DNA from 4 places in the Shewanella sp. SM29 genome. Region 3 is predicted to be linked to each of the others. Evidence: predicted binding sites of a transcription regulator. Region 3 holds the regulator's gene; each other region holds the start of a gene.
The links. Region 3 encodes sigma-54, which starts transcription at its own class of promoters, with help from an activator protein. Its sites were predicted from a motif close to GTTGGCACGNNNNTNGNNT; they were not measured.
Positions count from the first base shown of each region.

Region 1: L5L77_RS03050 (DUF1328 family protein) is a predicted target of sigma-54. The motif match lies at 2,501-2,519, and genes of this name have one in related genera.
Region 2: glnA (glutamate--ammonia ligase) is a predicted target of sigma-54. The motif match lies at 4,133-4,151, and genes of this name have one in related genera.
Region 4: L5L77_RS03015 (BON domain-containing protein) is a predicted target of sigma-54. The motif match lies at 5,029-5,047, and genes of this name have one in related genera.

Region 1 covers NZ_JAKKRN010000003.1:136,218-143,844, forward strand. The annotation lists gene L5L77_RS03035 (hypothetical protein) at 1-149, shown strand, start outside; gene L5L77_RS03040 (diacylglycerol kinase family protein) at 200-1,879, opposite strand; gene L5L77_RS03045 (hypothetical protein) at 2,024-2,218, opposite strand; gene L5L77_RS03050 (DUF1328 family protein) at 2,243-2,419, opposite strand; gene L5L77_RS03055 (leucine-rich repeat domain-containing protein) at 2,948-5,716, opposite strand; gene L5L77_RS03060 (KAP family NTPase) at 5,718-7,097, opposite strand; gene pfaD (eicosapentaenoate synthase subunit PfaD) at 7,494-7,627, opposite strand, start outside.
Region 2 covers NZ_JAKKRN010000017.1:407-8,033, forward strand. The annotation lists partial or broken gene L5L77_RS12950 (hypothetical protein) at 1-213, shown strand, start outside; gene L5L77_RS12955 (hypothetical protein) at 382-1,254, shown strand; gene L5L77_RS12960 (hypothetical protein) at 1,437-2,309, shown strand; gene glnA (glutamate--ammonia ligase) at 2,636-4,045, opposite strand; gene typA (translational GTPase TypA) at 5,057-6,868, shown strand; gene L5L77_RS12975 (GGDEF domain-containing protein) at 7,261-7,627, opposite strand, start outside.
Region 3 covers NZ_JAKKRN010000012.1:49,695-57,321, forward strand. The annotation lists gene L5L77_RS10310 (molybdate ABC transporter substrate-binding protein) at 1-535, shown strand, start outside; gene mgtE (magnesium transporter) at 614-1,978, opposite strand; gene L5L77_RS10320 (HPr family phosphocarrier protein) at 2,229-2,504, opposite strand; gene rapZ (RNase adapter RapZ) at 2,491-3,345, opposite strand; gene ptsN (PTS IIA-like nitrogen regulatory protein PtsN) at 3,342-3,785, opposite strand; gene hpf (ribosome hibernation promoting factor) at 3,788-4,075, opposite strand; gene L5L77_RS10340 (RNA polymerase factor sigma-54) at 4,104-5,582, opposite strand; gene lptB (LPS export ABC transporter ATP-binding protein) at 5,690-6,421, opposite strand; gene lptA (lipopolysaccharide transport periplasmic protein LptA) at 6,418-6,972, opposite strand; gene lptC (LPS export ABC transporter periplasmic protein LptC) at 6,959-7,519, opposite strand; gene kdsC (3-deoxy-manno-octulosonate-8-phosphatase KdsC) at 7,516-7,627, opposite strand, start outside.
Region 4 covers NZ_JAKKRN010000003.1:126,967-134,593, forward strand. The annotation lists gene L5L77_RS02990 (TonB-dependent receptor) at 1-899, opposite strand, end outside; gene L5L77_RS02995 (hypothetical protein) at 1,004-1,183, opposite strand; gene L5L77_RS03000 (polysaccharide deacetylase family protein) at 1,508-2,647, shown strand; gene L5L77_RS03005 (hypothetical protein) at 2,861-3,637, shown strand; gene L5L77_RS03010 (DUF3224 domain-containing protein) at 3,767-4,171, shown strand; gene L5L77_RS03015 (BON domain-containing protein) at 4,439-4,993, opposite strand; gene L5L77_RS03020 (hypothetical protein) at 5,270-5,725, opposite strand; gene L5L77_RS03025 (sigma-54 interaction domain-containing protein) at 5,972-7,342, shown strand; gene L5L77_RS03030 (major royal jelly family protein) at 7,452-7,627, shown strand, end outside.

The sequences.
Region 1 (7,627 bases), on a different contig from region 3:
CGCAGGCGATAGACTGTAAATTGCAGGATTTTAGTAACACTACTCAAAAATCACTTCCCAAAGGTAGTGAATTTAATTTCATGCGGGTACTGGTTCTGCTGGTTATATTTATTTTGTTGAATATTTTATATTTTTTGTTCGTTCTATAAATGCTCAGTCATCCAGCCTAAAAAGTTAGGCTGGATGTCCTCCACAACGATCACTCATCTTGCTCAGTGGTTTCCTGATAAGGAACAAACACTTTAAGAGATGCTGGCTGGACTTCAATAGTGAGATCCGCAGGCTCAAATACTTCACCATCAATCACATATTTACACTTAGGCTGGCTGCTGATGGTGACCTTTTTAGCATGGGCATGATGGACTTTACTTGCACTCGCTTGTTGATCTCGCACACTCTTATTGCCTTCTTTTACCCATCCCGCAATCGCTAATTCAGCGAGGCTAAGCAACTGCTCTTTGGGTTCATCGCCAGCATCCAACCAAGTAATGTCGAGCAACCCGTCGGTCATGTTTGGTTCGCCATCGCCCTGCGCCAACACGCTGGTAAACGGTGCGGCATTGGCAACAATTAGGCTATGGGTCGTTAATGTTGTGGGTTTTGCATCATCTAAGCTGAGCTGGATGGTTAAAGTTATATCGGCATTCACTGCGCGCCATAAGCCATCGAGGTAGGCAAACTGGCCGAGAGCATTTTTACGCTCACGGTTCGCGGATTCAATCATTTGTTGCTCAAACCCTATGCCCACAAGCAACAACACTAACTCCTCATTACAACGCGCGGTATCAATGGCTTGGCAATGCCCTTGAATAATATTATCCAACGCCTGAGAGATAGGAATAAGCTTACTGCCTAAACCAAAGAGGGCATGACTGAGAGCATTAGTTGTGCCAAGAGGAATGATGCCTAAGACGATATCCGTATCAACGATTTGAGAGGCCACTTCAGTCACAGTACCATCGCCACCACAGGCGATAATAATATCAGCGCCTGCATTACGGGCTTGCTCGGCGAAGACATTTGCGGTTTCGTCTGCTGTTGTGAGTTTTAAAGTCAGGTCAAAATAGGCTTTGAGTTCATCTTGGATTTGCTCGCTGTATTCTTGCCATTTCCCGCCACCAGAAACTGGGTTGGCGATAATCCACGCCACTTTGTGGATGTTAATTTTCCCTTGACTGAGCATGCGATCTAGCGCGCGTAATTGCCATTTGTTTAAGCCGGCGGTTTTGCGAATTTGCTTTATCTGCTGCAGTACTTCGGCGAAGTGCTGTTGTTTATCTTTACAAACCAAATAAGCGGCGAGTACCAGCACTGAGCGGCCACGACCCATAGCACAGTGGATGAGTACCTGTTTATTGGCGCGCACTTGGCGGTGCAGCCAGTTAACGGCTTGATTGAGTTGGGCGCTGGTCGGTACGCTATGGTCGAGGATGGGAATATTTAAATACTCGATATGATCCTCAAATTGCGACCAATCTAAGCCATCAAATTCAGCGGTGACATCCAGAATGGCAGTGATCTTATTGGCTTTAATCGTTTCCAGATCTGCGGAAAAGAGTCTACAGCCGAGATACAGATGTTCATCAATCCTCTGCATGGGTGGTACTGAATCGTATTTTCTGGCCCAGTGGTTATAGAGTCGACTGCCTAATAAAAAGGGAATAAAACCCCAACGAATATACCAAGGAATAGTGCCATCTTGGCGTTTTCTAAAAATACTGGCGAGATTAAACCAATAGGCTGAACCGACTAAAAACAGTGACAGACTTGTCCATGCACAAATGAAAGTGAGCAGGGGAGAAGTATCTGTTACTGCAAAATAGGCTAACAATACTGCACCTGCAGTGTACAAATATTTGATGTGGATCTTCGTTAGCATGCAAGTCCTCCAATGCCATTGTTCTTGGTTAAAATCGTTGCACTTGAATGGATAGGTGTCGAGATGAGAGATGCAGAAATGAGCGAGTCTAAACCAAAAGGGTGGCAGTAGACGAGTCTATTGCCACCCTAAAGTGAGGTTTGTTTAGCACTTAGTATCTTTAGCTTTAACACCTTCTTTGACTTCTTCACAGGCATCTTCGATGGCGTTACCTGTATCAGTCATTACTTCATCGATTTTTTCGCCCGCGTCTTCGGCTTTGTTATCACTACAGGCCGTTAAACCTAGGGCGAGTAATAATGCGAATGCTGCACTTGTCATCAGGGTAAATGGTTTCATATCTATCTCCTTTTCTAAAAAAAATTATAGTCGCGGTGATTTACCCTTAAGGGCATTGATCAGCAGAGAAATCACTAATAACACAATAAATATGAAGAAAATGATTTTCGCTATTCCCGCCGCTGCGCCAGCAATCCCAGCAAATCCTAACAACCCGGCAATCACGGCAACAACTAGAAATACTAATGTCCAACCTAGCATAATAACCTCCTGCCCTTGTATTAATCCTTCTCATGACCGTTTGTGTCACTTGTAAGGTAACGGCTAATGGCTCTTACTTGATTGCGATCTTAATGCCAACTTTAAAAATTTTAAGTAGTTAATTGATTTTAAATATAATTTAAATCATTTTATTTAAAATGGTGTGAGTGAATTAAAAGAGGGGTAGGCAATTTTTACCTAAGCTTCGGTAAGAGTTTCAGCCTAATGTGTTGAATCAAAGACTGTGAGCTGATGTCGTTCATAAGTAAAGACAAATAAAAGCCGACACTGTTAATTCGTGAATCAATTCATTAATTAATCAGTGTCGGCTTGTTCTCTATGGGCTTTTTAACGCCAAGCAATTACTGTGGTTAAAAACGCGCGGCGCTCAATGATTGCTGTCATCAAAACCTCCCTGTTTTGATGAGCCATCATGCGAGTGTGCTGAATGCGAGCGAGTGCAGCCGTGCACATCGGATGGAGTCATTACCTGCCAATATGTTGAAATTAATCAGCAAGCTATCTCCGTCAATCAAGATGTACTTTGATGTACTTTGGTAAGTTTTTTAGGCTTGCCGCATCAAGCTGGTCACATCCGCTAGCATCTACCTCTACTAAGCTTGGCAGTTTTGCCAGAGGCGTGAGATCGGTCACTTGAGTGTGAGATATATTAAGTTCTCTTAGCCCAGTCAATTTTTTCAATGGGGTTAGGTCTAAAACAGCAGTGATGGCAATATTTAATATATCTAATTTAGGCATGTTAGCCAACGGGGTTAAGTCCGAGACCTGAGTTCTATTTAGAGAGAGTACTGTTAGCTGAGTTAATTTTCTAAGCGGCGTCAAGTCTGCAATATCAGTCTTGTTGCATACAAGAAAGGTAATATTAGTCAAGTTAGCTATGGGGGATAAATTTGTCACTTTAGTGCCATGGAGCATTAGAGACTTTAGTTGTTGCAGTCCCGCCAATGGCGTTAGCGTGGAGACTTGGGTGTTGAGCATATATAAATATGTTAGTTTTGTTAGCCCTGCTAGCGGCGATAAATCAGTTACTGCAGTGTTTGAGAGAGAAAGGAATTCGAGTTCGGTAAGCTGGGCTAACGGAGCTAAGTTTGAGACTTGAGTGTTATCGAATATAAGTACTTCCAGCTGTTTGCAATCTTTCAATGGCAGCAAGGTGTTCACTTGGGTATGGTGTATATTTAATTCTCTTAAATTGGACCAAAGTTTGAGCGGCCGTAGATCGGCCGATTGTACGCCACCTAAATTAAGACTCACTGCATTCTCTTGGCCATAATCTTTGAAAGCCGCCGCTATCGCTTTGCGGCTCAAACTCTCTTCGTTGTCATAATCGCGGCAAAGCTCGGGCCACAGGCTATAGATGGATGCCGAACCTTTATTACCTTGGCGGAAATTATAACGCCACAGCTCAGTGACTTGCTGTTGACGGTAGTTGGGGGAGAGCTTAACCGCAGGGTTGAGGATGATTTTGCTCAGCAGATGCAGTGCATGATCCACCTTATCTCCGAACACGTCATTTCTGTCGGAGAATTTTTCAGCAAGCTGCTCAACAGTACCAAACAGCTTGTCGATAAATTGGCTGTGTTGCTGACGGCTATTGCCGTTTTGGGAATAGTCTTCAAATACCAGTTGCCAGCATTCGAACCAGCTTTGGCTATTGCAACTTAAGGTCAGGGAGTCGACCAATTTCTGATTACCACTCAACTGTGACCATTGCCCACTAATAAAGTGGGCGGCAAAGTATTCTTGAAAAGACAAGTGACTGAAGGCAAATACTGCCTCGTGCCCTTGCTCGGCATCCTGTCCCCTGTCGATCAAAAAGCCAGTACGGCGCTTGATATAATCGATTAAGTTTTTGGCGGTTTTTTGGCATTTGTCTTTATCTTCATAGACTTCTTCTAGCTCTTTAGCGAAGAATCTTGTCAGTTCACTCTCTGTAAGGCTGGTGACGCGGCTAATATCATTATCAAAATAGAGGTTTTCAATTTGAACATTGTTGTCGCCAGTGTTACCTAATAATTCACTCAGCTTGCCTAACTGCATCGCATAGGCCAGTTTCGCCAGCCAGTTGCGTATGTCGGTATAGTCGAAATCTTCGCTGTCGATAAAGTTATTTTTTATGCCTCTGGCCCTGTCCATGCTAACCAAATAGGTCTCGATGATTTTCTGGTAGAGTTCTGCCCGACCATTGGGCAGGCGACCACGGCGTTGTTGAATAAAGCAGATCATATTCAGCAGTACAGGAGTGCGCGATAAGTTATTGAGCGCATCGTTACCGTCAAAAGCGGCCTGTAGATCGTCGATAAACTGCGCTTGTGCATCGCTAGTGTTTACATAGATTTTGCACCATTTTTGGCTAAACTGCAGTCGCTGCTCATTATTGAGTGGCTGGATATAATAGAGCCCAAAGTCATGTAGTTGGGATGCATCAGTCTTACGCTTAAGTCTGTTTGGATTGGCTAGCTTAGCGTTAAGTCCATCTTTAACCTGAATATCAAATTCATCCGCCTCATTCAATGCGTGTAAATCTAGTGGCTGATTTTTGTCCATATTGGCAAAGGGCCAAAGCAAGGATGCATCGAAACCGACTACGCGCGCCGTCATAATGCATCGGCATGATGGATATTGGCTAAACAGAGTTGCTAGAGTTTGCCCCAGATTCAGCATTTCCTGTTTGCCGATTTCATCCAATCCGTCGACCAACAGTAAGACCTGACCATTGGCCATGGCCTCAGTGAGCTTATCTAGATCCAACAGTTCACCAAGGGAGCCTAAATAGCCCCTTATATTGGTGAGAAATTGCTCCGTATTATTGTGCACAGTGAGAAAGGCACGAAAATCCCTCACCCTTAAAAGAATTGGCAGTAAGGGCCCCATGGCCTGTTGCACATAGTTACTTCTATGGTGGGCTAGGCTTATTGCCAGCCAATGCAGAAAAGTCGTTTTGCCTATCCCTGGGTCGCCTAATATAAATTGCCGTGGTTTTGCAGCTAACAGCTTGGCTAGGCTGATATTGTCCTTGGCCTGCAGCGTTTGCTGCGCAGCATCGAAGTTCTCGGCGCTGGTGGCACTATTGCCAAAGCTTGGCAGTACGAAGAGATCATCGATAAAGGCACTGTCTTGATCTATATCGGCATCATCATCCAATAAAGCTAGGCCTTGATTATTCAGGCAACCATAATAGTCTGCTAATTGGCGGCAATAACGGTCAAATCCTTCACGGTAAAGGTCAATAAATTTGCTTTTATCCGAGGGCTCAAATTCAGGGAAATACTTCATACTATTCGACCTCTACGGGAGTGGCGGCATTATAGGATTGGATAAGGTTATGCAGGTAATCTCCCCAAGCAGGCAGGTCAGCATTGTTTTCTATTAGCAAGCTGGTAAAGCGAAATTCAGTGATTTTATTGGGATGTACAAATGCGCCGCGCGCCTTTGTATTCACATTTGTGAGATTTTTGAAGGCTGACATTTCAGACTCACCGTTAGTAGCAAAGTTAAATACATCAATAATTGACTTAGCGCTAACGCTGAGCATCTCGTATATTTCTCTGTAACTCACATAAGCACTGGCGAGAAACAGCAGGGATTGAGCATGGTATTGATTTTGGTTTTCGCCGCTGGTTTTGCTGATAAAGGCAGCCAAACGATTACAGATCATTTTCAGGCGTCGCGGATTGGCAGGCAGGTAGTTTTGTTGTTCGAGTTCAAGTTTTATTGCCGCAATAATGCCAACATATTTGTTGTGTTCATTTGTCAGTATTTTATTTAGATTATTCGCAACAAAGTCGGCAATATTCTGTTGACTGGCAATGGGCAACCTGTGGGCATCTTGGCAAAGTTTTTCTAGATATTCAGTTGCATCGTGATTCGATACATCTTGTATATTGCCCGTATTTCGTAATTGCGCGTGTTCGAGCTTAAAGCTGGCTTCCAACTGCGCGGGGTCGATGGCAATCACGAAAATACAGTTTTCCAGATTGAGGTAAACCTTGATGCCCTCTAGCAGTTTTTTGGCTGTTGCCGCATCACAGCGATCAAGATCATCGATAAAAATAATACATTTTCTATCTGTCTCACCTATCTTAACTTTGTTTGTCAGTAAGTGATCAATGGCAGTGCGGAGGGCATTATTGATCTGATCGGTCGAGAGTTGGCTGAGTAAATTGTCTCTTTCGTACTTTTCGCCGATGTATGGGATCTTATCCAGGCCAGAAACCATGCCCCCACTTAACATTTTGATCGCGCCATCAAGCACACTAAGCCCCGCTACTGCACTGACATTGAGTATTTTTCCCGTTTGGTCAAAAAGCTTTCTCTTCTGACTGAAGGACTGACGCATAGTATGCATAAGGGCGATAATGGGCTGAGGCTCATGTTGATAGCGCCATGCTTCGAACCATACGCCATGGTAATGCGGGGTAGCATCGTTAGAGGTAGGAACCGCTTCACCCTTTATCGAAGGTGGGTTTTCACCGAATAACTGTGCGTATAACTGCGCTAAAACGCTGGTCTTGCCGCTGCCCCAATAACCTGTAATAGCGATGGTTTTAGGTGCCTGACTCTGACGTATCTCTTCAGCGATACCTTCTACAAAAGTAGTGTAAAGGCCGAAGTCGTCGGTTAAGACGGGCAAGTCGTTTAAGCTTTGATGAGCCATGCGGTATCCATATCCTAGCAGTACATACAATTCGATTAACGAGTCGGTATCTTACGGTGTTTTCCCTTTAGATTCTATTGGCTTGTTAGTCAGGCTTGACCGTATGCGGATGGTCACAGTTAATGCCATTAGTTGCAGGCGAGCGCTATCGCGGCAGTGGCCATCGGGAAAAGGGACTTTTCCGTTGAGCCCCCAGGGATGGGTTCACGGCGTGCCACTAGAGCGACAGTGCTTAGCTGCATTGGCACAAACAAAGCCTATAACTCAAGAGATTAGATTGGCAATAACGTAGGCGCTTCGATTATCGTAGGCGCTTCGATTTAACGAGGTAGAGAAGAAAACTGCATCAAGCAGGGAGTTGAGTCCCTACTTGATGTATCTATTGTTCCGTAGTGCTTAAAAACGATTCAGTGGTTTCCAGCGCTGCAGGCTAACTGGAATGCTCGCACCTTGGGATAACAGCAAGTTAATCCGAGATTGATACGCCGCGCCCACCATTAAATGTTTGGCTAAATCCACCGCATTACGGG
Region 2 (7,627 bases), on a different contig from region 3:
AGGTTTTATTTCGGATATTATTCAAATCTCGACTGTTATTGTCATCCCGAAGATATGCATAAAGTGTTGTCGCTACTGATGAAGCAATTACCGGGGTCGGAACTCTTTTTATTGAAAAATGAACGAATAGTTGGCCTCTCTAAAGTTGGCACCCGTGACGGCGAACCAGTCCAATTGTCAGATTTTGCCCCTGAGAATCCCCTGCCCAGTTAACGTTTTTTCTCGCGCCTGTTACTGGCGCTAATTACGACCATTATCTGGATGCAGGCTAACAGACCTTTAGCGGCGAGGTCGTCAAGGGTGAGAAGACATTAAGTACGAGCTGTGTGGGTAGGTTAACGATGACCGTGCAGTCGGTGGGCACAGCAAAGGGATAACTAAATGAATAAGAAAGCAACGGTGCAGCCGTCGGCGTCAACAGAACAAGCGCCCCCCCCATTGGACGACAGCCGGTATGAAGACCTGCCGCGCAGTGAGTTCCTGCAATTACCCAAAGAGGAGCAAGACCGGCTCTATCAGTTGCGTCAGCAGCGGGTGCGGGAGGCGCCCACGCTTTATGAGTGGGATATTCAGGTGGCGACTGTGTATGGCATGGGGTGGATCATGGTCCTTATTCCGTGCGGGATTACGGCTCTAGTTGGGTTGGTGACACGCTGGTATGGATTTGAACAATGGTATTATTTTCTCATCATAGTGATGATTTTTGGGCCATTTATGCGCTATCTCTGGTTGGCCGACAAACAGTACCACTATCGGCTCACCACAGAGGGGCTGGTCACCACTTATCATGATGCGATTCCGGATGCAGCCTACGCGGTAGTGCGGGGGCTGGCTTGGTTTGGGGTGGTGGTTTGTATTGTCGGGGTGGCCTTTTTAGGCCCGGCCGTCTTAGTCGGCGCGGGTGGTTTTGCCGTGATGGCATTTTTCTTCACAGGTTTTAAAAATATAGAGACAACTTATGAGAGTCCTATAAAAAATGGGCATCGTCATTTGATTAAGGTAACGCGGAATCGTCCATTTATTGCCTGCCAATCGGATGTACGAACAATGGGCTTACGTGCAAGTATCCGTCTTCATTGCCCATTGGATAAGATGCACATTATCTTGTCATTGCTGATGACGCAGTTACCTGATTCTGAAATCCGTGTATTTAAAAATGAGCGCGTGTTAGATGGCGTACCATTTGCGTCATTTGAGTCAGGCGAACCTGCCCAGCTGGTAGATTTCGCCCCTGAGAATACCCATGCCGTCTAACGCTTTCTTTCGCGCCTGTTATTGGCGTGAGATTCGGTGTCATCAGTGGCAGCTTTGCCACCAAGATGCTAACAGGCCTTATAGCGGCAAGATCGTCAAGAGTGAGAAGACATTAAGTACGAGCTGTGTGGATAGGTTAACGATGACCGTGCAGTCCGTGGGCACAGCAAAGGAATAGCTATATGAATAAGAGAGCAGCGCCGCTGCAGTTGGCGTCGACAGAGCAAGAGACACAACCGTTGGACGACAGTCGGTATGAAGACCTGCCGCGGACTGAGTACCTGCAATTACCCCAAGAGGAGCAAAGCCGGCTCAATAAGCTACGTCAGCAGCGGGTGCGTGAGGCGCCCACGCTTTATGAGTGGGATATTCGGGTGGCGACTGTCTATGGTCTATTTTGGTTAACCTTCCTGATCCCGTGTGGTTGCTTAGCACTTATAGGGTGCTATTTGCTATCTGGCGATACTAGCTTGGGTATAGGGTTAATCATCATGGCTTTAATTATGTGCTTATCTGCTCGTTACCTCTGGTTTGCAGACAAACAGTACCATTATCGGCTCACCACCGAGGGGTTAGTTACCACCTATCATGATGCTATTCCGGATGCAGCCTATGCGGTAGTGCGGGGGCTGGCTTGGTTTGGGGTGGTGGTTTGTATTGTCGGGGTGGCCTTTTTAGGCCCAGCAGCGCTGGTTGGTGTAGGTGGAATGGCTCTGGGGGCATTTTTCTTTACTGGTTTTAAAAATGTAGAGACAACTTACGAGAGTCCTATAAAAAATGGGCATCGCCATTTGATTAAGATAACGCGGAATCGTCCATTTATTGCCTGCCAATCGGATGTACGAACAATGGGCTTACGTGCAAGTATTCGTCTTCATTGCCCATTGGATAAGATGCACATTATCTTGTCATTACTGATGACGCAGTTACCTGATTCTGAAATCCGTGTATTTAAAAATGAGCGCGTGTTAGATGGCGTACCATTTGCGTCATTTGAGTCAGGCGAACCTGCCCAACTGGTAGATTTTGCCCCTGAGAATACCCAGCCTAGTTGAATAAAGCGTGGACACTTAACAATAATGGCGCGGTAGTTAACTTCCGACTATATAGGTGGTTTTTCTGCTGCATCCATGTTTAGTTTAGATCGGTTTTTAACCATCTATCTCTATTGTTGCTGTTGTCGCGGTGTCTGGCGTGCCTTCTCTGAATGATAAAAGAGTGGTTGGCGATGATGCCTATTTAGAGAACAACGCGATGATTGAATCAGAATAAAAGTTGTATATACCTTCAAAATACAAAAAGCCCCGATAGCGTTGCTATCGAGGCTTTTATATTTTCTGTATCAATTACATAAAGCGAGCTGGTTGTATAGCGCTAGCCATTACAGGCTGTAGTACATTTCAAACTCAAGTGGGTGAGTTGTACGTGCTACGCGCTCAGCTTCTGCTGTTTTCAGTACGATATAAGATTGGATGAAATCTTCACTGAACACGCCGCCTTTAGTCAGGAACTCATGGTCAGCTTGCAGATTTTCAAGGGCGTTTTCTAATGACGTTGCCACTTGTGGGATTTCAGCCGCTTCTTCTGGAGGCAGATCGTACAGATCTTTGTCCATTGCTTCGCCTGGGTGGATCTTGTTTTGGATACCGTCAAGACCCGCCATCAGCAGCGCTGCGAAACCTAAGTATGGGTTTGCATGTGGATCTGGGAAACGTGCTTCGATACGACGGCCTTTAGGGCTTGGTACCACTGGAATACGGATTGATGCAGAGCGGTTACGGGCAGAGTAGGCCAACATAACAGGTGCTTCAAAGTGTGGCACTAAACGCTTGTAAGAGTTAGTGCTTGGGTTAGTGAAAGCGTTCAGCGCGCGAGCGTGCTTGATGATACCACCTATGTAGTACAGAGCCGTTTCACTTAAACCTGCGTATTTGTCGCCAGCGAACAAGTTAACACCGTCTTTCGCCAGAGATTGGTGAACGTGCATGCCGCTACCGTTGTCACCAACGATGGGTTTAGGCATGAAAGTCGCCGTCTTACCGTAAGCGTGTGCCATGTTGTGCACTACGTACTTCAGAATTTGGATTTCATCCGCTTTCTTAGTCAAGGTGTTGAAGCGAGTTGCGATTTCGTTTTGACCTGCAGTCGCCACTTCGTGGTGATGCGCTTCAACCACTTGGCCCATTTCTTCGAGCACTAAACACATAGCGCTACGTAGATCTTGTGATGAGTCAACCGGTGCAACTGGGAAGTAACCGCCTTTAACAAATGGACGGTGACCTGTGTTGCCGCCTTCGTAGCTAGTGCCTGAGTTCCAAGCCGCTTCTTTAGCGTCGATCTTAACGAAACAACCTGACATGTCAGTACCGAAACGGACATCGTCAAATAGGAAGAATTCTGGTTCTGGTCCAATCAATACAGTATCAGCGATACCAGTAGAGATCAGGTAAGCTTCTGCTTTTTTAGCAATTGAGCGTGGGTCACGGTCGTAACCTGTCATGGTACCTGGTTCAAGAATGTCACAACGGATCAGCGCTGTGGTTTCTTCGGTGAAAGGATCCAGTACGAATGTCGTTGGATCTGGCATCAGTACCATGTCTGATTCGTTAATGCCCTTCCAACCTGCGATAGAAGAACCGTCAAACATTTTGCCGTCTTCGAAGAAATCAGCATCTACCTGATGAGAAGGAATAGATACGTGCTGCTCTTTACCTTTAGTGTCGGTAAAACGTAAATCAACGAACTTAACTTCTAATTCTTCAAGTTGCTTTAAAACTGATTCAACTGACATTCTCAAGCCTCCGGTAGGGTAAAGGGATGCCCCTTCTATAATCTTTTAACTCAAGTGATTTATCTTGAGCCAAACTTACGAGCTATAAAGCGATATCCATGCCAATAATTTAACTTACTGATTAACATGATTTAAAATCTTTGTTGCACTTAATTGGATTCGCGTGTGCACCATAATGGTGCTTTTGTCTGTGGCATTTTGGTGCATTACTCCATTTTGGTGCGCACTGAATTGATTCATGCAAACCTTAAGCTGGGATGCACAGCGATAACATGCACCGCTTATATGGCACTGAGATGGCAATAACGCTTTGGCTTTCACAGTCTCAGTAAGTACTGCCTCTGTGAAGCTTGCACATACTTGCAGCACAGAACGGGACTATTTACCACCGCATAACCGCCGCATAATTGTCATAAAACCACGCTAGTCTGTCCAACTATGCCACGCATTATCAATCCAATAGTGGTTTATTATCATATTATTAGGAAAGAGTTCGTTCTCATGTGCGAAATGTCTTTGCTGTTCACAGGCCAAGTGAAATCAGTGATGCGTAAGAAAGGTATCCCGTGACAATGAAGTGAGTCTTAATGTCATCGGGTGTAAACGCCAACATGAACGTTAGATTAAGTGTGCCGCAGAATTTATTGCAGTGTGTTCACGTGGTAATTTCTCTGTACCTAAGTCGATTTTGCTGATGCTTAAATCGACATTAGCAGGGCTAACATTGAATACGAAAAATAGCAAATTCAGCTGCTTAACTCAGATTTTTCCTATGAATATGGCAATTAAACAGAGCGTTAACTCTGGCTACAGAGGATTTCACTCAGTGGATGATTGGCGGAAATTACCCAAGGATTGGCGAATTGTTTTATAAGTGTTCAAAAATAATCCTGTGCGCCAAGGCCGCTCTGGAGTAGAATGGCACGCTTTTTATTGTGGTAGATCGAGCTCGATCACCATAACGAATTACTGAAATATCCCTATTTTTGTTTGATGGTAAGAGGTTTATCCGTGCTAGAGAATTTACGTAACATCGCCATTATTGCACACGTTGACCATGGCAAAACGACCCTGGTAGACAAGTTGCTGTCACAGTCAGGCACCCTTGCAACCCGAGGAGAAGCCACTGAGCGGGTGATGGACTCCAACGATCTTGAAAAGGAACGTGGGATCACGATTCTGGCAAAGAATACTGCCATCAAGTGGAACGACTACCGTATTAACATTGTTGATACCCCAGGCCACGCCGATTTCGGTGGTGAGGTTGAGCGTGTTCTGTCTATGGTTGACTCAGTATTATTGCTAGTTGATGCCGTTGACGGTCCAATGCCACAAACTCGCTTCGTAACGAAGAAAGCGTTTGCTCAAGGCCTAAAGCCAATCGTTGTTATCAACAAAATTGACCGTCCAGGTGCACGCCCAGATTGGGTTATTGACCAAGTATTCGACCTGTTCGATAACTTAGGTGCAACTGACGAGCAGCTAGATTTCCCAATCGTTTACGCTTCTGCGTTAAACGGTTTTGCAACTTTAGATCCGGATGTAGCGAGCGATGATATGACGCCGCTGTTCCAAACTATCGTTGAAAAAGTATCTTTCCCAGATGCTGACGCCGAAGGCGCGTTCCAGATGCAAATTTCGCAAATCGACTACAACTCATACGTGGGTGTTATCGGTATCGGCCGCATCAAGCGTGGTAGCGTGAAAACGAACCAACAAGTGACTATTATTGGCGCTGATGGCAAAACTCGTAACGGTAAAATGGGCCAAGTATTAGGTTACATGGGTCTAGACCGTACTGAAGTTGAAATTGCTAACGCTGGCGACATCGTTGCTATCACTGGTTTAGGCGAGCTGAAAATTTCTGACACTATCTGTGCCGTTGGTGCAGTAGAAGCTATGCCACCTTTGACTGTTGATGAACCTACTCTGACCATGACTTTCCAAGTTAATACTTCGCCTTTTGCAGGTAAAGAAGGTAAGTATGTGACTTCACGTAACATTCTGGAGCGTCTGCAAACAGAATTAGTCCACAACGTGGCACTGCGTGTTGAAGAAACAGAAAGTCCAGATCGCTTCCGTGTATCTGGCCGTGGTGAATTGCATTTATCAATCTTGATTGAAAACATGCGTCGTGAAGGTTACGAGTTAGCCGTATCACGTCCAGAAGTTATTCTGAAAACTATCGACGGTGAACTGTGTGAACCATTTGAAACCTTGACTGTTGACGTTGAAGAAGAAGATCAAGGCACAGTAATCGAGAAATTAGGTACCCGTAAAGCTGAAATGAAAGACATGCAGCTTGATGGTAAAGGTCGTGTACGTATCGACTTCATCATCCCAAGCCGTGGTTTAATCGGTTTCCAAACTGAGTTTATGACAGCGACTTCTGGTACTGGTCTAATTTATCACTCATTCGACCATTATGGTCCGCACAAAGGTGGCGATATCGGTCAACGCGCTAACGGCGTATTGATCTCTAACGCAACGGGTAAGGCTCTGACCTTCGCATTGTTCGGTCTGCAAGATCGCGGTCGTCTCTTTATCGGCCACGCCGCTGAAGTATACGAAGGCCAAGTGGTTGGTATTCACGCTCGCTCAAACGATCTGACAGTTAACTGTTTGAAAGGTAAGCAGCTGACCAACATGCGTGCTTCTGGTACTGACGAAGCCCAAGTGCTGACTACGCCAATCACAATGACACTTGAGCAAGCGCTTGAGTTCATCGATGATGATGAATTAGTTGAAGTAACGCCTAAGAACATTCGTGTTCGTAAGAGACACTTGACTGAAAACGATCGTAAGCGCTTTAACCGCGGTTAATGCCAGTCTGTTAATTCAGGTGACACGCCCTTAAGGTGAGTCAATCGGTTTAAAAAGCCCTGCATAGGAAACTGTGCAGGGCTTTTTGTTGGGATAAATTGAGTAATGGGTATTATACCAATCACATTAAATAGCTAATCAGTTCAGAGCCTCACAGGCATCTCAATCCAAGGCGCATTGACGCAGAAATGGTGATTCCCTTTTAAGTCAATGCAACACCGGAGTGGGATGCCTGTGTGGCTCCCGAAGGGCGGCTGATGTTAACGGCATGGCAACGCGCTTTATACTGCGTTCAAGGCTTTCGACAGAGCACCACTATGCCTTCAAGCCTTCGCCTTGTCTAAAGCGCGTTGAACTCCCGCTGAATGAACAGATATTTAATACGATTGGTATTAGTAGTCCTCATCCATCACCCGTATGCAATTGCGGCCAGCGGATTTTGCGCGGTAGAGGGCGGCGTCCGCTTGGCGAACGAGTTCTAACGCATTTTGTTTGTTAGAGGGTTGCAGATAGGCGACGCCTGCGCTCACTGTCACAATGCCTAGGTCGGTATTTGCATGCGGAATGGCAATGGCTTGGATCAGTTGATGAATGTGCTGTGCTGTCTCAAGTACGGTTTGATTATCGACATTTGGTAATAGAATGACAAATTCTTCGCCGCCGTAGCGAGCGACTAATTCGCCCGCTCTGCGACCGGACTGGGACAGTGTACTCGCTAATTGTTTAAGGCAATCATCTCCGGCGAGGTGGCCATAGTGA
Region 3 (7,627 bases):
GGGTCAGGGCGAAGCGGTGCAAATGTTTGCCCGTAATCAACTCTGCGCTGTTGCTCAAGACACAGTTCAGGTGACGAGTGCGACGTTACTCGATACCTTGTTAGATCCTAAGGTTAAAGTCGGCACCTCAACCCCGAAAGCCGACCCCGCGGGTGATTATGCCTGGGCCGTTTTTGCTAAGGCCGAAGCGGTAAAACCCAATGCGAAAGCCGCGTTAGAGACCAAGGCATTACAACTGACGGGCGGCCCTGAGAGCGTTAAACCGCCTAAAGATCGCAACCCCTATGGCTGGGTGATGGAAAACAAGCAAGCGGATATCTTTTTAACCTATTGCACTAATGCTGTGCTGGCTAAAAAAGAAGTGCCGAGTTTACAAATCATAGACTTACCGCAGGAACTCGCCGTGGGTGCCGACTATGGTTTACTGGTTTTGCAAGGCGCTAATACTGCCGCTAAGCCGTTAGCCGAGTTTATTCTATCGACAAAAGGCCAAGCGATTCTGAGCAGTTATGGTTTTCAACCTCCGGCAAAATAGCCTTCTTTAGTTTTCCAGTGGGATAAAAAACGGCACCTTTGGAGTGCCGTTCTGTGGTTAGCTTAAACTGTTAAAGCGTTAGTTCATCAGGTAGAGCGTCGCTAACCCGAGGAAGGCGAACAGGCCAACCACGTCAGTGACTGTGGTGAGCACCATACCGCCAGCGAGGGCAGGATCGATTTTAAGTCGTTTTAAAATCAATGGAATACTCGCACCTGCAAGCCCAGCTACTGTCATATTGATCAGCATAGCGCTACCAATTAATCCCGCCAGTGCCATATCATCCTTCCATAGCCACACGGCGACAAAGACTAAAATAGACCACATCAAGCCATTGAGAAAACCAATAGATAGCTCTTTACCGATAAGCCAGCGGGCGTTGCTTTGGCCGATATGGCCTAAAGCAATACCACGGATCACGAGGGCTAAGGTCTGATTACCGGCAACACCGCCCATGCTAGGGACAATCGTCATTAGGATGGCGATAGTGGCAAATTGCTCAATAGTGCCTTCAAACATATTGCTGACCGACGATGCGAGCAGGGCGGCGAATAAGTTAATCGTGAGCCAGAGCGAGCGACGTAGGGTACTTTTTAGCACTGGACCAAAGGTATCTTCATCTCCGTCCATCCCCGCCATACCCATCATGGAATGTTCAGCATCTTCGCGGATAACATCGACTACGTCATCGATTGTGATACGCCCGAGTAGCTTACCATCACTGTCGACGACAGGTGCCGATACCCAATCATTGCGTTCGAATTTCTGCGCCACTTCGCTGTCGGACATGCTCACCGGAATACTTTGAATATTGGGATCCATGATATTGCGAATTGTGGTGCTTGGCGCGCAAGTCAGCAGATCTGCCAGCCTAACACCGCCAAGGACTTTGTCCTGTTTGTCGACCACATATAAGGTATCTGTGGTGTCGGGTAGGTTGCCCCTTTGCCGAAGATAGCGCAGCACCACATCGATATTCACATCGGGTCTTAGGGTGACAGTATCTGTGTTCATCAAGCTGCCGGCGGTCTCATCTGGATAAGATAGGGCTTGTTCTACCCTCAGGCGATTTTGCTCCGTCATCGACTGCAACACTTGTTTGTAAACGGCGTCGGGAAGACTTCGCAGAATATAGGCGAGATCGTCGGTGTCCATGCTTGCTGTCGCTTTCGCGACTCGCTCAGGGCTCATGCTGCGGATCAGTGGGTCTTTGAGTTCTTCACTCAACTCATCGAGTATGTCGCCTATTTGTTCCTGATCGATGAGCTGCCACAATACTTGTCTGGCACTTGGCGGTGATGATTCTAAGATCAGCGCGATATCTGAGGCGGCCATTTTTTGCAGCATATTACGCACATGCACGAACATGCCGCTGCTAAGCGCTTGGTTTAACTGGTCAAGACTATGTCCGGTGTGATCGTTTTCTGCATTATCTACGGGCATTTGTCCTCCATTGTGCGGCAAATTGGTTTGAGATCTTAGTGTTGGGCTAGGATTTAGCGGTGACTAAGCGTCAGTCGATGACACAGATTAAGGCGGCTAAGGTAAGGTTAAGGCCAGCGCAATGACCGCTAGTGTAATCACCTGTGGCTTGTATCGTCGAGCGACAAATGTTTTGCCATGTCTGAATGGCAAGTTTTTTAAACTAGACATGAAGTGAAACTAACGATGAAGTGCTTAGTGTGAAGTGAAACTAACAGGCTTCGTCAAACTTAGCGTCGATTAAGGCACAAATGGCATCGAGAGCCGGCTCTGCATCTGGGCCTTCGGCGATAAGCCTGATGGTTTTACCCATGCCAGTTTCAAGCATCAGCAAGCCAAGCACACTGGCGGCCGATGCTTGTTTATCGCCTTGTATTAAGGTGATGGTCGCATCAAACTCGGAAGCCAGTACCACCAACTTAGTGGCGGCACGGGCATGTAAACCGAGCTTATTACAGATGGTTATCTGACGCTCAAGCTTTGGCATTATTGAGCTCTCGATGACGGGCATAAACTTTATGTTTACCGTTACTAAAGCGTTTTGCCAATTGCTCTGCGACGTAAACCGATCTGTGCTGTCCACCTGTGCAGCCAATGGCCACAGTTAAATAACTGCGATTGTTACGCTCGAGGTGCGGCAGCCAAGTCTCCAGTAAATTTTCGATTTGCCAGATGAACTTATTGACCAGTGGTTGGCGATTTAAGAACTCAGCTACGGGTTCATCTAAACCAGTCAATGGTCGCAGTGCCAACTCCCAGTGGGGATTGGGCAGGAAGCGCACATCGAACATAAAGTCGGCTTCGGTGGGCATTCCGTGCTTAAAGCCAAAGGACTCGAAGTTGATCACGAGTTCTTTATCGACACTACCAAGGAGAATTTGTCTGACTTGGTCGCTTAAATCATAGATATTCAAATTCGACGTATCTATGTAGTGATCGACCAGTTTTGACATAGGCTCGAGCAGTTTTCCCTCCAGCTTTATCGCTTCTTGCAAAGAGACTCGGCTCTTCGACAAAGGATGCAAACGGCGGGTTTCGCTGTAACGCTTGAGCAGAATTTTATCGCTGGAGTTAAGGAAGAAGCTCGTTAACTCAGTATCTGGAGGTAGGCTAGCGAGTTGTTTCACTAAGACCTTATCCTGCTCAGGCATGTTACGCACGTCGACACTGATGGCGACGAGATCGTTACTGCCTTTGAGTTGCTCAAGCAAACTGCCAATCAATGGCAAGGGAAGGTTATCGACACAATAATAGCCGAGATCTTCGAGTACCCTAAGGGCGACAGATTTGCCTGAGCCTGAGCGGCCCGACACTATGACCAGTTTCATCCAGTGATTACCTGATAGAGTTCCGTTTCATCATGCGTCTTGCGTAATTGCTTTAATATTTGCTTGTCGCTCAGCTTTTCGGCCATGCAAGACAAGGTACTTAAGTGCTGCTGACATTGGTCTGCAGGCACCAGTAGTGCAAATAAAATATCAACAGGTTGCTTATCGATAGCATCAAATGCTATCGGCTCTTCACACTTAATTAGTATGGCAATGGGCTGATCTATATCGGCTAGTCGACCATGTGGAATGGCGATGCCGTTACCTATACCTGTGCTCCCCATCTTTTCGCGCGCCACTAGGCTTTCGAATATCTCTTGAGATGAGAGGGTCGGGTACTGGGCAGCGACTAAGTCGCTGATGAGTTCCAGTACCTTTTTCTTACTGCCCGGAGTGGCGCAGGTAGTGCACTCCGGCCGCAGTATGGTACAAAGTTCCATTATTAGTGTTTTGTTAACTTCTCTTTGTGTTTAATAACCTGACGGTCAAGCTTGTCAATCAGGGCGTCTATAGCGGCATACATGTCAGCATGCTCTGAAGTAGCAAAAACTTCACCACCTATGAGGTTTATTCTCGCTTCGGCAATTTGTTGCATTTTCTCAACATTGAGCACAACGTGCACATTATTGATCTGTTCGAAATGGCGTTCAAGTTTTGAAAACTTTTCTTCTACATATGCACGTAACGATTCGGTAATTTCGACATGGTGTCCACTTAGGTTTATTTGCATAGAAACGTCCTCCGATATCCACTGTAGGTTATAAACTTTTACGCTGATTAGAAGGTGGAATAAGCATAGCCTCTCGGTACTTCGCAATGGTTCTGCGGGCTACGTTGATCCCTTGTTCTGCCAGAAGCTGTGCCATCTTGCTATCGCTTAATGGTTTTTTCTGGTTTTCCGCTGCCACCAGTTTCTTTATAAAGGCTCTGATTGCTGTGGATGAGCACTCACCACCATCGTCAGTACCGACGTGGCTAGAGAAGAAGTATTTTAGTTCAAAAAGTCCCTTAGGGGTATGCATGTATTTTTGAGTTGTGACCCGTGAGATGGTGGACTCATGCATTTCTACCGCTTCGGCAATATCGTTAAGCACCATAGGCTTCATGGCTTCTTCACCATACTCAAAGAAACCTTGCTGATATTGCACTATGCAATTAGCAACTTTAAGCAAAGTATCGTTACGGCTTTCTAGGCTCTTAATAAACCATTTAGCCTCTTGCAGATGGCCGCGAATAAATTGGCTATCGGCTTGGTTTTTGGTACTGCGTGCCATAGAAGCATAATGTTGATTTACATTGATTTTTGGCATGCAGTCAGGATTTAGCTCAACGACCCAGCGGCCATTTTTCTTCGACACAGACACATCTGGGATAACGTATTCGTCATTATTGGGCGTGATCAACAAACCTGGGCGAGGATTGAGGGTTTGGATGAGTGCTATACCATCCCTTAATTCATCTTCTTTTAATTTAGTCTTACGCATCAACAACCTAAAGTCTCGGGCGGCGATCAGATCTAAATGATCTTTGATCAGCATACGGGCGTTTTCTAGGTTGGGAGTATCAGCGGCGAAATGCGACAGTTGGATCAGCAGGCATTCACTTAAATCGCGGGCGGCAACGCCTATGGGATCAAAATGCTGAATACGCTTGAGTACGGCTTCGACTTCGTCAAGCTCAACTTCAGGATTACCCATGGCTTCGAGAATTTCTTCAGTGCTTTGGGTGAGATAGCCCTGATCGTCGATGGCATCAATAATGGCGGTGGCAATGGCTAAATCGGTTTCAGAAAACGGCGTGAGGTTTTTTTGCCATTCTAAGTGTTCGTACAAACCTTCACTGGTCTCGCCTTGGAAGGGCATATCGTCTTCACGACTGCCGCCGGGGCCTGAGTTTGGGGAGGCGGTAAACACTTCATCCCATGTGGTGTCCATGGGGAGCTCATCGGGCATGGATTCTTTGGTTAGCGACTCTGCCGTGTCTATGGTGGAGCTGTCTTTTTCTGGTGGCAGAGTGCTAGATTCACTGAAATCCGTATCGGATAGCGTTTGGTTTACAGGGGTTTTAGTGGCGTCGAATTGATCCTCTTCCAGCTCGAGAAGGGGATTAGAATCTAATGCTTGCTGGATCTCTTGCTGCAGTTCTAATGACGACAGTTGCAACAGACGTATAGCCTGTTGTAGTTGTGGCGTCATGGTTAACTGTTGACCCAGTTTGAGCTGGAGTGACGCTTTCATGTTACCGCTGATCCCTACGTTATTATTGTTGGATGAGGTCGCTTATTATCATTTTGAGTGAAGCCCAATGGCGGTGTAAATTGCCTCCATTGGCTTCGCTCGATTAACTATAGCCTGAATTGTTCACCTAAGTACACAGCCCTAACTTGCTGATTGTCTAAGATCTCTGCTGGAGTTCCTTCGGCAATCAGGTTTCCGTGACTCACAATATAAGCATGTTCACATACATCTAATGTCTCGCGGACATTATGGTCTGTGATCAGTACGCCAAGGCCGCGACTTTTGAGTTGTTCGATAATCTTCTTGATGTCGATAACCGAAATAGGATCGACGCCGGCAAACGGTTCATCGAGCAAAATGAACTTAGGATTAGCGGCTAAAGCCCGCGCAATTTCGACGCGACGACGTTCGCCACCCGACAATGACATGCCTTGGCTGTCACGGATGTGGGTGATATGAAACTCTTCGAGCAGATGTTCTAGTTCTTCTTCTCGTTCTTCGTTTTTAAGTTCTTTACGAGTTTGCAGTACGGCCATGATGTTGTCATGAACAGTTAGCTTACGAAAGATACTGGCTTCCTGCGGTAAGTAACCTATGCCTTTGCGGGCACGCAGATGCATAGGATCTGCGGTTAAATCATCATCGTCGATAAAGATATGTCCCTTATCGCTCTTCACTAGCCCGACAACCATGTAAAAGGTCGTGGTTTTACCTGCACCGTTTGGACCGAGTAGGCCAACGACTTGACCGGTTTTTACCGTCAGACTGACGTCTTTAACCACTTGGCGACTCTTGTAACTTTTCGCCAGATTTTGTGCTCTTAAGGTGATTTGGGTCATTTAGAGTCCTGCTTTTTCACAGGTTTATCCGCTGGAGCATCTGATTTAGCATCATCTTGATAGTTTTCTGGCTGAATAATAGTGATCACGCGATCGTCACCACTGCCAGTACTCTCGGCCATCAATTTCTGTTGAATCATGTTATAGCGGATTAAATTGCCTGTAACTTGGCTACCCGCTTGATCTAATGACGCCATACCTTTCAGTGTTAAGGTGCGGCTTGCCATATCGTAACGAATTTCTTTCGCGCTTGCCGATGCTGGGCGGCCATCGTCTAATATTTGGCTATACGTAGCAGGGTTGCCTGTGGCGACCAAAGTTTTGCTATTTTCACCTTCAGCGGAAAATGCACGCAGTTCATTTGCTTGGATTTTTATTGAGCCTTGGGTAACTTCCACCGGACCAAAGAAGATGATCTGGTTGTTTTTGATATCCGCAGTTTGGCTCACAGCTTTAATTTTGACTTCTTGCTTTAAGTCGCCGACTTTCGCGAAAGCACTCATGCTCATAATTAGCATTAGGCTGGCAAGTAATACGTTATTTTGCTTCATATGTTCCTACTACCTGACTGGTCAATTGCACTTCTTGCGCGTTGAGGTCGGCATAAAGGCCTTGGCCTTGAATATTAAAATCTTTCCCTGTGACGTAAATGGTACGGTCAGAGGTCATTATCATAGTGTTGAGATCGAGTTCCAGATAACTGGTGGACAAGGTCTGAATCGGTTCTTCTGGGCTAATGGCATCGATAATAACATTATTTTCTAATACAACCTTGCCAGTTTCCTTGTTTAGCTTGCCCTGATCTGCCCTGAGTTGCCATTGTGCTTTACCTTGGTCTGGATAAACAAGATAAACAGGTTGAGTAAAGAAAGTTTGATTCGTTGAATCATAATGTTCCATGTGTTTCGCCGTCACACGGCTATTCACTAGTCCTTGCTCATTGAACTCAACACTGCGCAGATCTTCAACGATGAAATCTGGGGTATTTTGATCTTTTACTCTGTTATCGGAATCACCGCTGTGTTTGTTCTGGACCTGCCAGTAAAGCGCTAGTGCAGTTCCAAAAAAAGCGATAATCGCGAGTGTCACACGACTCATATACTCATTCCATGGGCCGAAGTGAATTTATTTTGACTTAGGAGTAACAGATCTGTGAGTTCACGCAGTGCACCGTGGCCACCATTGAGCGTAGTCACAAAATGGGCG
Region 4 (7,627 bases), on a different contig from region 3:
TCGAGTTCAAAATTAAAGTAATCTAAAGTGAACTCTGTTTTTTCAGTCGGTGCAAATTGCAGTGTAACTTGGGCACTGGTCCGTTCACGTTCGGCCCTAAACGCCTGTGAGCCAATCCCCCACGCCCCGACAGTTGATTCTTGGTTTTGTGCAGGATCAGCGGCGAAGTATTCATAATAACCACTGAGAGATTCCAGTACTTGGCGGCCGCTGGTAATTTTTTCTACTGAATAGGCGCCTAAAATGCCGAACTTTTCATCGTCATTTTTCCAGCTTCCGAGGAATGAGCCACTCGGGTCTGTTTCATCGTACAGGCTGCTTTGGCTCAGCTCGCCAGCGACTTGATAGGTGTGGGCATCGAGATCTAAGGGCTTGCGGGTTTTGAGATCGACAGTGCCGCCCAGCGCACCTTCTTCAAGGCTAGCGGTTGGCGTTTTGTGGACTTCAACCGCACTGACTTGCTCGGCTGACAATAATTCCATGTTGAAGGTACGAGTGGCAGGACCAAGATCATACCAAGAGGTGCTCGCAACGGTTTGACCGTTCAGCAAAATACGACTCTGTTCTGGCGCTGTACCACGAATGGTGACCCCACTCACTTCACCGTATTGCCTATCGACCGTCACCCCAGAAATTCGCTGCAGCGCATCACCGATATTTTTATCGGGAAACTTACCGATATCTTCCGAGGTGATAGCATCGACCGTGGAGTCGGCGAAGCGTTTGGTATTCATTGAGGCTTCAATCGAGCGACGTATGCCGCGTACTTGGATTACCTCAATATTTTCTGCCGTTGCCTCTTGTTGCTCCGCCGCGACTGCGGTTGAGCTCATCCCGAACAAGGCGTTAGCGATACATAATGCGAGCAAAGAGCTCTTAAATAGTTGACCTTCTGACATGTTATTGCATCCCTGTAGTGCTTTTATGTTGTTTTTTTCTCCAGTTAACTTACCTGTTATCGAATTGTTGATGCGGTACTTTTCACACTAGGATTGGTATTTTTCTATTGTCTTTGAAGCCTTGGGTAAGGGGGATCGTTAATACCAATCGTATTAAATATCTGTTCATTCAGCGGGAATTCAACGCGCTTTAGACAAGGCGAAGGCTTGAAGGCATAGTGGTGCTCTGTCGAAAGCCTTAAACGCAGTATAAAGCGCGTTGAAACCCGCCCTTTGGGAGCCACACAGGTATCCCACTCCGGTGTTGCATTGACTTAAAAGGGAATGACCATTTCTGCGTCAATGCGCCTTGGATTGAAATGCCTGTGAGGCTCTGAACTGATTAGATATTTAATGTGATTGGTATAACTGGGGCAAAGGCAGGATTTATCGACTTAGCGTAGAAAAGTATGGCTTGTTGCTAGGATGGTATAACTAATGCCGGCGGGATTACTCACTATAGATAAGCTAAACGGATGAGTGAACTCGCTGTCTACAGGTTATGAATTAACCAGTGCGTAAAGAGAACTAACTTATTCATCTTTAAACATTATTTATAGGATGAAATCATGAAACTGAAATCGATAGCCGTTGCAGTTGGGCTTTGTGTTGCGAGCTTGAGTACTGGCTTAAGTGCGGCCTACGCCAGCGATAAAACCATTTACCTTACCTTTGATGATGGTCCAATTGACGCGACCTTAGGGCTGTTAGATGCGTTAAAGGATGCCAATATTAAGGCGACGTTCTTTATTAATGCGTTTCATATGTATGGCGAAGGGGATGAAAACGAGGCGTTAGCGGCTGTCGCCCTACAACGTTTGCTAGACGATGGCCATATTCTGGCAAACCACAGTTACGATCATATGCTGCATAACTGCACTGATGGCGTGCAATCTGGGGCGGCATATTGTAATCAAGTTGGACTCTGGCCTGTAAAATCCTATCAAGATGCGGCCACCGATTTCACCTATTTTGTGACGAACACGGCCAAAGTGGTTGAACTTATTCCTAATGCCGCCAGTTATCCCAATAACAAGATGACTAAGTTGGCACGTTTGCCTTACACCAATGGTTGGCGAGTGACCAGTAAACTCAAAGGCGACGGCTTGTGTGCGACATCCGATACTGTGCCGCCTTGGGATCCTGCTTTTGCTTGTACTGCAGAAACCTCGACCAACAGTTCGCAAGTTGCGGTGCAAATTCAAAACATGCTCGCCGAGAGTGACTATAAAATATTTGGCTGGGATCTAGATTGGGGACCTGAGGATTGGGGGGTTGCCTTTCCTGCTGAATCTATGGCCGATGGGGTTGAGCTGGTGGCAAAAGTCAATCAAGTGATCAACACCTGTGCGGGCACCACAATGAACCCTCTTAACAGTCGTACGCAGAACTTAGATTGTAGTGATGGTTTACATAACGGGAAAGTGGTTATCTTGACCCACGACTTCTTGTTTGAGAATGCTCACCGCGGACAAGGTGCAACCATCAACTTGCCTAAAATTAAGCGTTTTGTTGAAGAAGCTCAACGTCAAGGATATCGTTTTGATACGCTAGATAACTATGCCCCTGCTTGGCAGGATCAGCATAATTATCAACTACCTGAGTTTGTGTCCTATCAAGATAAAATCTATTCTTTAGTGCAAGCGCATTTCTCCCAAAGCAATTGGCAACCAAGCCAAACCCCAGCCTTGTGGAAAAACGAAAAGTAGTGATGTATTGGGCTGAGTATTTACTCGGCCCATCATATTGGTCGAGTAAAAGGCATGTTGCTGAACTTAGCCTGACAAAATTCAAAATAGCGGCATTTTTTACACTTTACCCACTTCGCTTTAACTCAGTATCTGTAATACTGCTCCGACATTGATTTGAAGTTTATCGGTGTTAGAAAAGTAGCGCATAACGAGCGCGATTGGGGAGAGAAGATGAGTACGTTTGTAAAATTAACCATAGCGGCAACCTTAGTGGTATTAGCCTTACTTGCTGCGGGTATTTACCGTTTCAACATGACCAATGATGATATTTATATGGTGATGGAAGATGGACAGGTGATGCAATACGATGAAGCCATGGCGCATGAAAAAACTCAGGCTCAGGCGAATGAGATCGAAACTGTGACACCTTTTGAGGTAAAGCCTGTGGCGAATGCATCGGAAGTGATGCTCAAACTCTTTAGCTTAAATACCGCCAATCCTGTTGAAATAACGCTGCCTGAGGGCGGCAAGTCCGTTGCACTGACTCATTTTATTAAGATCAAACAAACAGAGTTTGCTATGGGCGATTACCAAGATGGTGAGGTAAAAGGTCGAGCATTACTCGATTACTTGCGCATTACACCGTTAAATTTCGATCCCGCTCTAGAGCCGGACACCCAAAGTGACGCACCGATTCAAGATGATCCTAAAATGCAAACTATGCCCTTTGTGGCGCCCTTTATTGTGACGACTCAAGGTTCGGGCGTATTTTGGTATCTTGGATTGTTTAATCTGGATTTTAAACACAATAGCTTGAAACACTTAGGCAGTGTCATGCTTGGCGATCGAATCGAGGTGGATAGTATTGAACCTGTTTATCCTTTTGAAGCCCCATTTAAAATTGCTGTGACTTATCGTGATAGAGCGTCTGACCAACCCATGTCTGAAACCCCTGAAATAGTCAAAACCATAGAGATGATAGTGAGTGAGACCAGCATACATAAGTAACGTGTAAATGCCATTATGGATCTACGTAGGCTTATGCTAAGTTGTTTTTCGGTCTGTGGGTGATGTTTGCTTCAGTAGCAAGCGTTAGCAGGTAATAGGTCAGCATAAGATTTCGACAAGGAGAGTGTCATGCAAGTTAGCAAAATCACTGGGAAATTTGATGTTAAGCTCACTCCTGATAGCCCCTATGCTACTGGTATTGGTGGTGTGACGTTAGGACGTATGGGCTTAGATAAAACCTTTTATGGTGAGCTTGAGGGGCGCAGCAAGGGGGAAATGCTCAGTGCTATGACGTCAGTCAAGGGCTCAGCTGGTTATGTGGCCATTGAACAAGTGGTTGGTAACTTGTGCGGTAAGCAGGGCAGTTTTGTGTTACAACATTTTGGCATTATGACCGATGGACAAAATCGTCTGATCTTAGAAGTGGTACCCCATTCTGGGGCGGGGGAGTTGCAGGGGTTAACTGGCACTATGACCATCAATATTGAGAATGGCCAACATTTTTATGCATTCCAGTTTGGCTTTGAAGCTTAGTTTGGCTTTGAAGCTTGAGTAACGCCTGTGTTTTAGCTCAGTTTTCTGTAACTCTTCTTCTTTATTATCATTCGAGTCATCTTAATTCACTCCTCTTAATTTAAGCGAGTAAGTCTTTTCGATTGAGTCTGAAAATGGACATAAAAAAACCAGCTGAGGCTGGTTTTTTTGATTCTTTTTTCATAAAGCACTATCGAACCTTGAGTCTAGATCGGTGTGCTGTTACTTAAAATACGTTTAATTTAAAAAATGCCGTTGTCACGAGAGTTAAGACACTTTTTTAACCACTTTAATTTTATCAACGACCTTTTTCACATCGTCGGTATTTTCGGCAATTTTCAGTGCTAGTTGACGTTCGGCATCGCTGGCAACTTCACCTTTCAATGTGACTATGCCATTGGCAACATCCACATTAATTTGGGTGCCGGATACGTCAGTTGAAAACAGTAAACGCGTTTTGATGACTGTGGCAACTTTAGAGTCAGTTAAGGTGGCAACAACTTCACTGGTGCCTTCTTTTTCATTCATCACAGTGAGTTGGTTATCGACATCTTTCACCCCATCTAAACTCTTGATGAGCTCTGTGGCGAGGGCTTTATCCACACTGCTTTCCACTTTACCTGTTAACGTCACTTTACCATCTTTGACATCTGTAATGATGTCGAAGGAATTGAGATTCGTGTTGAGCAGTAAAGTGGTTTCTGCTTTACCATCGATCCACGCATCCTTGGTTCCGCCTTTCCAATCTTGGGCGGCAGCCACATTTAAACTGATTGAACCGACAAGTAAAGCCACTAGTACTGATGCTGTTGTAGTTTTCATAATCATATCCTCCGTTGTTTTCTCGAAGCTAGATAATGCGCCAATCGTGCCAATGTTTTTAAGGTAATGATTTTTAATGTTTTAATTGTTTTATTTGGCGTTTTTATACCTTGGCGTTTTCCTTTTGGTCGGTCTTTTTTACCGACAAAATGTAATTTTTTCTGGCATGCTGAGCCATCATTCGAGCATAAAAAACCGCACTCATCAGTGCGGTATTATGTCTGTAGTAAAAGTGGAGGGGAGTCGGTTAAATATGGCTCACTTAGCGACAGGGAATTAATGGTGATTGAGCGATCCCGTACCGTCGTAACTCATTTGCAGCCAAGCGGCACCCTCTGCAAGTTGGTTTGCAAGTTGTGGCTGATGCGCTTGCCTTACTGCTTGTTTTATTTGGATTAGCACTTGCTGCTCTATATCGACAAGGGCGGTCATAGCCTGCGAAATTTGGCACTGTTGCAGCAATTCTGTTGCTTGAGTATAAGTGACGGGCACGGTGTGACTTAGGCCATTAATTGGCTCGTCAGCCAAACGTCTCAGCTGTTCAAACCGAGTTAACATTCGTTGGTGGATGTTAGCTTTGGCGGAAAAAACACGCTTAAGATTATAGTCTTCGACATACCTCCTCGCTTGGTTGTAAAATGTGAGTCCTTCTTGATTCAGCTTGATGATTTCATCGATCAACATGATATCGGCGCGGATATCAGTCTGATGTTGCACAACATTAGACTTCATTATGGGCCTCCTAATGCCAGTGTTCGACATAGATTGTTTAACTGCTTGGGTAAACTGATTTTGTTTCGTTCAGCTACCATGCATATTCTGTTCTCGTTTTTAATGATATTTTAACAGGCTGATTTTTAGACTGATATTCTCAGTTCATCGAGATATCATCTTAGAACATCGGCAACTATTACCGTTGCTGTTGTTAAAATTTCATGGCTGACATACAGTAGTTTTTCATACAGGGAGTAGATACGCATGGCTCGACTGACACTTTTTTATCACTTGCAGGATGTTAGCGCCGAGCAAGCAATCATCGAACTTGCTGGTGCTGCTGACTTTAATAAGCTACGCAGTGTCGATGACTTGCCTTGGATAGAGCAGCTAGGGGCAAATCACGTCGATGTTGCCATTATTGAGTTATCCAGTCTTAGTCGTGAAGATTACCTTGTGCTGCTGGATAATGCGGCCATGTCAAATATTGAGTTTATTTTTCTCTCCGACGGTCAGCCAAACCCCAATCTTGATCAGTTAATGTCTCATTTTGCTGGTTACCACTTTCGCAAACCTTACGATATGCCGCTAATCAGCGAAATTTTTGCTGATTTTGCACAGTATTTAGCATCATCGCCTAATCGACTGCATCCTTTTGCTAGCGAGCTAGACCAATACGGTTTGCTTGTTGGTTCATCAGCTCCTATGCACAAGCTATACCGCACAATTCGTCGCGTCTCTGCGACAGGCAGTAATGTGCTGATTATTGGGGAAAGTGGGGTCGGGAAAGAACTGGTTGCTAATACCATACATCTTGCCAGCCCTAGGGTGAACGAGCCTTTTATTGCGATTAACTGTGGTGCATTAAGCCCAGAATTGGTCGACAGTGAGCTGTTTGGTCATGTCAAAGGCGCATTTACGGGGGCGAATCGCGATCACAAAGGCGTATTTGAACAGGCTGAAGGCGGGACCTTGTTTCTCGATGAAGTCACCGAAATGCCGATTGATCATCAAGTGAAGTTACTCAGAGTGTTGGAAAATAGCGAGTATCGTCCTGTGGGTGGCGACAAAGTGCAACGTGCAAACGTACGTATTGTGGCAGCGACTAACCGTGATCCCATAGTGGCGATAGAGGCTGGGCTATTTCGAGAAGATTTGTACTTTCGTTTGGCTCAGTTTCCCATTCGCGTTCCGCCCTTACGGGAACGTGGCGAGGATATTATTGGGCTTGCGCAGCATTTTCTTGCCTATCGTAACGTGGCCGAAAAGCAGAATAAGAGCTTAGCTGAAGACTGTATTCAGATGATTGCTAAGTACCCTTGGTCTGGTAATGTGCGCGAATTAAAACATGCTATTGAGCGAGCCTATATTCTGGCCGATCAGGATATTTTACCCAGCCATTTACAGCTACCTCAGACGAATGAAGTGGGTTTATGTGGTGGTGAACAAGTTGTTATCCCCCAAGGCATGCGCTTAGATGATTTAGAGAGAATCGCTATTTATCAAGCACTAGAAACCACTCAAGGTAATAAAACGGATACCGCCGAACAACTGGGGATCAGCGTTAAAACCCTCTACAACAAGCTCAGCAAGTACGAGCAGCAAGTCGAGACCGGTGAAACGACTGCTGAATAAACATTAATTATCAAATTAATATTGAAACAGAGCTAAGTTTTATACTCTTTTTTTTGTAAATAATAACTCCTATTCTACAGCCCTTAAACAGAAAAAGCGGAGATAGAATATGAAACACTTATTAACAACAGCATTATGGCTTTCTTTGACAGCCAGTAGTTTTGTAAACGCCACCCCAGCAGTAGGAAGTCTTGAAACAGTCGCTGAATTGCCAATACGACCTGGCAATGTCAGCGTCACTGCACAAGGTCGGATTTTTGCCACAGTACATCCATTTGATACACC